2 regions of the Massilia sp. UBA6681 genome follow, and region 2 is predicted to be linked to the other one. Evidence: predicted binding sites of a transcription regulator. Region 2 holds the regulator's gene; the other holds the start of a gene.
What was found. Region 2 encodes sigma-54, which starts transcription at its own class of promoters, with help from an activator protein. Its sites were predicted from a motif close to TGGCANGNAANCTGCTTT; they were not measured.

Region 1 (3,382 bases), on a different contig from region 2:
CGCAAGGTGCGCACAACTGGGCGTGCCCGCCACCACTGCGGCGCCGCTGGGCATGGGCGCCGCCTTGCTGAATTTCATGCCAGGCGGAATGACCTTCGAAGAGTATTTCCAATGGGGCGACTTGCCGGACATCGACAAGGCGATCCGTTTCGCCATCGGCCTGGCGCCGGCCGGGCTGCACCGGCCTTACCTCGTGATGCCGGAAGCGGTGAATTTCGACGATCAGCGCGGCCCATCGACCTTCATGGCCTGCCAGCTGTGCGCGGGCATCGTCGGGACTGAAGCGCTGAAGATCCTGCTCGGCCGCGGCAAGGTGCTGGCGGCGCCCTATGGCATGCAGTTCGACGCCTACCGTAACAAGCTCAAGCAGACTTGGCGCCCCGGCGGCAACAGCCATCCGATCCAGAAGCTGGCGATTGCAATCGGCAAGCGTCAGTTCGGAAAGCTGTCCAAGGACTGAACCACAAAAAAAATCCACTGCCGAGGCAGTGGATTTTTACTCCTGGATCCGGCAAGGCCGGATTCGACGAAGATTACTTGGCTTGCTTGCGACGCTTGGCAGCGGCGCTCAGACCCAGCAGGCCCAGGCCCAGCAGGCCCAGCGAGGTCGGTTCCGGCACACCGAACACCACGTCCAGCGAACCATTGATGGTCTGGGTGCCAGTCGGGGTAAAGTTGTTCAGCTGGCCCGCCTGGAAGGACAGGTTGTAGAACGGACGCGGATCGACGAAGAAGTTCAGGCCAGCTGCTTCCAGCGAGAAGGAGGTAGTCGAACCGAAGCTGCCGCAGTTGATGGCGCTCGGATCGCTGTTGCCGCAAGTTTCCAGGCTTGGATCCAGGGTGCCGACACCGCGCACGGCTTGGCCGCTGGCCAGCAGGAGGTCATCATCCACGCGGCCAGGCTGGAACTGGAAAGTGCCCGCGCCAGTTGCCGGCGGGGTGTAGTAAATGGTATTGAAACGGCTGATGGAGTCGTTGTTCTGGTCGAGGAACAGCTGGAAGCTGCCGGTACCCGGAGTGAAACGGAACGTGGTCACGCCAGCTGCGCTAGTCGAGAAACGGCCCGAAGCCTGGTAGGTTGCATACATGCCATACCGAGCGCCCAGGCCCGTATCGGCGCCCTGGTAAGGCGTGTTGCCGTCATTGGCGACAAATTGGCCGGCAACCCACAGCAGCGACACATTGAAGGTACCGTCCGGGTTGAACGTTGCAACTTCAGTATAGTTACCAGTGATTTTATCGGCGGTGAAACCATCGTCTGCGCGGGTACCACCTGGCGGCACGACAACGAAATCCGGGAGAACCGTAGCTGCTTGGGCGCCAGCGGTTGCGAACAGCGAGAGTGCAGCGGCTGCACCAGCAATCATCTTTTTCGACAACAGTGCCTTCATTTTGATCTCCTAAGTGGGTCTGAACTTACACAGGGTATATAGCAAAGACTGTGCCAGAACAATTTTTCCTTTTATTTCAGTCACTTAGAAAAAACTCTCAATTTTACTGTCGAGACATGTAAAGAAACCCGACAGTTAACACCAAGATATCAAAGGGGTTTACGTGCTATGACATTCCACGTATTGCCTGACTTGAACGCCGAGGCGATCTCGTAGCCCGCATCCAGCATCTTCTGGCAAATGTCTTCTTCCCGGAAAGGGCTGTACAAAATGCCCTTCTTGATGCCCCAGTCATTGATCTTTTGAGCCGCCCAGCGCAAGGGGGCAAACCCGCTCGGATACAGCAGCACATTGGCCGCCAGCGTTCCGCCCGGCTTGAGCACGCGCAGGATGTCGCGCAGCGCCCCATCGACGGTCGGGAAGCAATGGATCGAGTTGGCGATGTTGGCCGTATCGAAGTGGTTGCTCGGGAAAGGCAGGTCGGCGGCGTCGGCATGCTGCACCTTCACCTGGGGATCCTTGGCGAAGCGCTTCCTGGCGCCGGCCAGCATCGAAGGCGCGTAGTCGATGCCGACCACGTTCACCTTGGGCAGCTTGCGGCGGCGGCGCCAGTTGAGGATCATTTCCAGCAGGGTTCCGGTGCCGCAGGCGACCTCCAGGTGATCCGGGCCGAAATTGGGGCCGAAGAAGCGCATCTGGGTGCCGATCGTGCTGTTATAGGCGAAGGTGAGGATGAAGAAGCCGCGGATGTCGTACCACCACGGCTCGGATGAGTAGGCTTCGGCGATTTCATCACGGGTTTTACCGCTCGTCATGGGCATTCCTTGCTGTGAATGGTGAAAAGAAGAAAGTGAATATAGGAGGTTCTGCAGCAGGGAGCAAGCTGCAGATGCCTGACAGGAAGGATTTTTGTTCAACTACCCCACGCGGGGGGCAGGAATCAGCCAATGCGTTTCAGGCGCGCAATGATACCGGCCTCTTCGCGGGGCGAGAAAAAGTAGGGAAACAGGGAGCGGTCGCCAACCGCGTGGTCGCCCTTCCCCGCCACCTCGGCAATACGCTGGGTGCCGCGGGCGATATGCCCGCGCAACAGCACGGCCGGCGCGTCGACGCGCGGATTCGGCCGCGATTCGCATTCGACCCGGAAGTCGAGCATGACTTCATAGAAGCGGCGGTGGCGCGGATTCACTTCGATGAAGATGTCGCTGCACTGGTGCAAATCCCTGGCATAGATGAAGGCCACATGGAACAGGGAGGCCAGCACCGCCTTGGATTTGATCGTCGGATCGAAGGCGAGCTTGATGATCTCGCACACCTTGCCCTGGGCGCGGTAGGGATCGATATGATCCTGGAATACCTGGTCGGCAAGCAGGCCGACGTCCGAATCGAGGTTGAGGCTCAGCGTACCGATAACCCCATTCTTGTTCGACGCCGTCAGGGTAATCCGGTTGGGGTCCTCGCCGATATGGTGGTTGCCGCTATAGCCGCGCCACGCATACATCTTGCTGATGAGCATGCTGGCGGAACTGCGCTGCTCGTCGACGTCGGCGGCACGGATGCCGAACACGCTCTCGTTGATGGTGACGTCGACAATGCTGGGCGAGTACGCATCTGTCCCGTCGTCAGCAGGTGCAGGGCTGACGGGTTCTGTCGTTAAGGTGTCGAACATGTGTACTCTCCTGGCGGAATGGACGCGTCATGCCGCAGTCGGGACTGCCTCATATCATAGCACTCGAAATTCTAATTTAGCAACAAATTGTTTTAAAGAATTTTATCTACATCATATCGAACAGAATGCGCCTTCTCCACCCCCATGCTTGGGGCGACAGGAGATGGCCCAACATCTGGGTTCTGTACCGTTGGGAATTGATCACGCCGCCGCAGTAAGGCCGTGGGCTCAGTGCCCCTGCTGCTCTTGCTGGATGTCGTGATTCAGCTGACCGATCAGCTCGGAAGCCGCAGAGAGAATCTGGGCCGAGCCAAAGCCCGCC
Region 2 (3,382 bases):
CCGACGTGGCCCATCTCGTGGAAGAAGCGGATATCGCCGCCGGCGCACAAGGCCTTCTCGCTGCTGCTGGTGATGACCACCGCGTCGATGCCCGCGTCATCCTTCCATTGCAGCAGGATGGCGCTCAGGGCGCGCACCATGTCGAGCGAGAGGGAGTTCAGCGCCTTCGGCCGGTCGAGCGTGATGACGCCGGTGCGGTTGGCAACGCGGGTCAGGACGGTATCGGTCATGATGGTATTCTGTGATCGAAAAGACATGCATTCTACAGAACATTTGTACAAACGGAAGCGTAGAAAAGTAACAGGTATTGTACAAAAGCAAAAAGGGCGTCCCCTCAGACGCCCTTGCTGTGTTTTGCGGCTACCCGTATGAATTACGCGGCAGCGGCTTCTCCGTTGTCCGGAAGGCGCTTGTGCGCCACGTGGTTATGATTTTGCAGCATGGATTTGTGTTTCAGAACCTGCCTGTCCAACCTGTCCATCAAGGTGTCGATGGCCGCATACAGATCTTGCGCAGCACTCGCCACATGCAGAATCTTGCCCGATACCTGTAGGTTGATCTCGGCCTTTTGCCGTTTTTCTTTTTCAGTGAGGTTATCGATGGCGAGGAACACGTGGGTGTCGATCACGTGGTCGAAATGGCGGGTGATGCGCTCGAGCTTATTCTGAACGTATTCACGGATGGCGGGTGTGACTTCGAGATGGTGGCCGCTGATTGTGAGGTTCATACACACTCCTTTGGGAAGGTGCCCTGCCCGCGCCACAAGGTGAGAGTGGGCAGTGCTTTACAGGGATTTACGGAGGCTGACGGGAGGAATCTTGAGCGCTTCGCGGTATTTGGCAACCGTCCGGCGCGCAATGACCATACCTTGTTCCCCGAGCATCTCCGCGATCTTGCTGTCGGATAGAGGATTCCTAGGGTCTTCTGCTCCTGTCAATTGCGCAATAAGCGCGCGGATCGCCGTCGAGGAGGCTTCTCCCCCCGCTTCGGTGGCGACGTGGCTTCCGAAGAAGTACTTCAGCTCGAACATGCCGTGCGGGGTCAGCATGTATTTCTGCGTGGTTACACGCGAGATCGTGCTCTCGTGTAGGCCTAGTGTATCAGCTATCTCACGCAAAACAAGAGGGCGCATGGCAACCGCGCCGTGGCTGAAAAAGTTGCGCTGGCGCTCGACGATTGCCTCGGCAACACGCAGGATCGTGTCGAAGCGCTGGCGCATGTTCTTGATGAGCCACTTGGCTTCCTGCAGCTGCGCGCCCATCTGGCTTTCGCTCTTGCCCTGCTTGAGCAGGTTCGCATACAGCGAGTTCACGCGCAGCTTGGGCATGACGTCGGGGTTCAGCGACACCTGCCAGCCGTTCTTGGCGCGGCGCACGATCACGTCCGGCACCACGTAGTCGGATACCCCCGAACCGAAGGCCGCGCCGGGATGTGGATTGCATTGGCGGACCACGGCCTGCACTTCGCGCAGGTCTTCGTCGTCGCAGTCGAGCGCCTTTTTCAGCTTGGTGTATTCGCGCTGCGCGAACCAGGTCAGGTAGCCTTCGACGATCTTCAAGGCAAGGCGCCGCGTCACCAGGGGCACGCCCGGCATGCGGCGGATCTGCAGGGCCAGGCATTCGGCCGCGCTGCGCGCGCCCACGCCCACCGGGTCCAGGCTCTGCACCAGCGCCAGCGCGCAGCGCAGCTCGTCCATCTCGATCTCGAGTTCTGCCGGCAGGCGCGCATGGATGTCGTCGAGCGGCTCTTCCAGGTAGCCGTTGTCGTCGAGCGCATCGATCACCAGCTCGGCCAGCGCGCGGTCGCGCAGGCTGCAGCAGCTCAATCGGATCTGTTCCGTCAGGTGCTCGCGCAGCGTGATGCCGTCGGCTTCCAGCTGCGGACGGCCGTCCTCGTCGTCGCCGCTGCGCGCGCCGCCGCCTTCGCCGCCCCAATCCGCATCGGCATCGGCACGCTCCCCATGGTCTTCGCCGTCCGCGCCCTCGGGCTCGGCCTTCGCGCCCTCCTGCCCTTCCTGCGGCTGGGGCGCCGGCGCTTCGCCATTCGCCGGCGCGGTATTGATCGCGCCGTCCGCCAGCAGCCGCACCGAGCGGTCGAGCGGATCGTCGAGCCGTTCGAGCAGCGGGTTGTCGTGCAGGATCTGCTCGATCTCCTGGTGCAGTTCGAGCGTGGAGAGCTGCAGCAGGCGGATCGACTGCTGCAGCTGCGGCGTGAGCGCCAGGTGCTGCGAAGTGCGTAGCTGGAGAGACTGTTTCATGCCTGGTGCTCTTGATTACATCCTGAAGTGCTCGCCGAGGTACACGCGCCGTACGGATTCGTTGGCGATGATGTCGTCAGGGCGGCCCGAGGCCAGCACCGCCCCCTGGTTGATGATGTAGGCGCGGTCGCAGATGCCGAGCGTCTCGCGCACGTTGTGGTCGGTGATCAGGACGCCGATGTTGCGCTCCTTCAGGAAGCGCACGATGCGCTGGATCTCGATCACCGCGATCGGGTCGACGCCGGCGAAGGGTTCGTCGAGCAGCACGAAGCGCGGGTTGGTCGCGAGCGCCCGCGCGATCTCGACGCGGCGCCGTTCGCCGCCCGACAGCGACAGCGCCGGGTTCTCGCGCAGCTTCTCGATCTGCAGTTCGGCCAGCAGGGTGTCGAGGCGCTCGCTGATCTGGTCGCGGGTGAGCGGCTTGCCGTCCACGCGCTGCAGTTCCAGCACGGCGCGGATGTTCTCCTCCACCGTCAGCTTGCGGAACACCGAGGCTTCCTGCGGCAGGTAGGACAGGCCCAGCACCGCACGGCGGTGGATCGGCAGGCTCGAGATGTCGGTGCCGTTGATGTCGATGGTGCCGGCGTCCGAGGGCACCAGGCCGACGATCATGTAGAAGGAGGTGGTCTTGCCGGCGCCGTTGGGGCCGAGCAGGCCCACCACTTCGCCGCATTCCACCTGCAGCGACACGTCGCGCACCACCAGGCGCTTGCCGTAGCTCTTCTGCAGGCCCTTGACGATCAGGGTGCTGCAGCCTTCGACCGCGGTCGCCGCTGCGTCGGTGCTTGCGCTCATGGCTGCCGTCATTGCTTTGCACCTTCGGCTGGCGCCGTGGTACGGCGGGGCGCGATGATCAGGGTGCCGCGGCCGCCGCCCACCTTGCTCTGGCCGGTAGGATCGTTGCGCACCTGTGCGACTTCGCGGCGGTTGTCGTAGGAGATGAACGGCCCCTTGATCTCGTTGGTCATGCGGCCGCCCTCCAGCTCGCGCACTTCGGCGCTGGTGAACAGCTTGACCAGTTCGGCGCGCTCGTCGTATTCGATGCGCTGGGCCTGGCCCTCGACCCACAGGTCGGGACCGCCGTCGCGTTTCTGGCGGAAGGTCGCCAGCTTGCCGTTGTTGGCG

Region 1: the regulator sigma-54 is predicted to act here: its motif matches at 1,430-1,447, upstream of pepA (flocculation-associated PEP-CTERM protein PepA).

The regions. Positions count from the first base shown of each region.
Region 1 is NZ_DKJX01000098.1:68,771-72,152, forward strand. Features, by position in the region: gene B2R83_RS18185 (ThiF family adenylyltransferase) at 1-460, shown strand, start outside; gene pepA (flocculation-associated PEP-CTERM protein PepA) at 534-1,391, opposite strand; gene B2R83_RS18195 (class I SAM-dependent methyltransferase) at 1,541-2,206, opposite strand; gene B2R83_RS18200 (N-acyl amino acid synthase FeeM domain-containing protein) at 2,332-3,060, opposite strand; gene B2R83_RS18205 (GAF domain-containing protein) at 3,289-3,382, opposite strand, start outside.
Region 2 is NZ_DKJX01000031.1:4,007-7,388, forward strand. Features, by position in the region: gene B2R83_RS04085 (enoyl-CoA hydratase/isomerase family protein) at 1-230, opposite strand, end outside; gene hpf (ribosome hibernation-promoting factor, HPF/YfiA family) at 374-727, opposite strand; gene B2R83_RS04095 (RNA polymerase factor sigma-54) at 785-2,257, opposite strand; gene lptB (LPS export ABC transporter ATP-binding protein) at 2,273-3,052, opposite strand; gene lptA (lipopolysaccharide transport periplasmic protein LptA) at 3,061-3,382, opposite strand, start outside.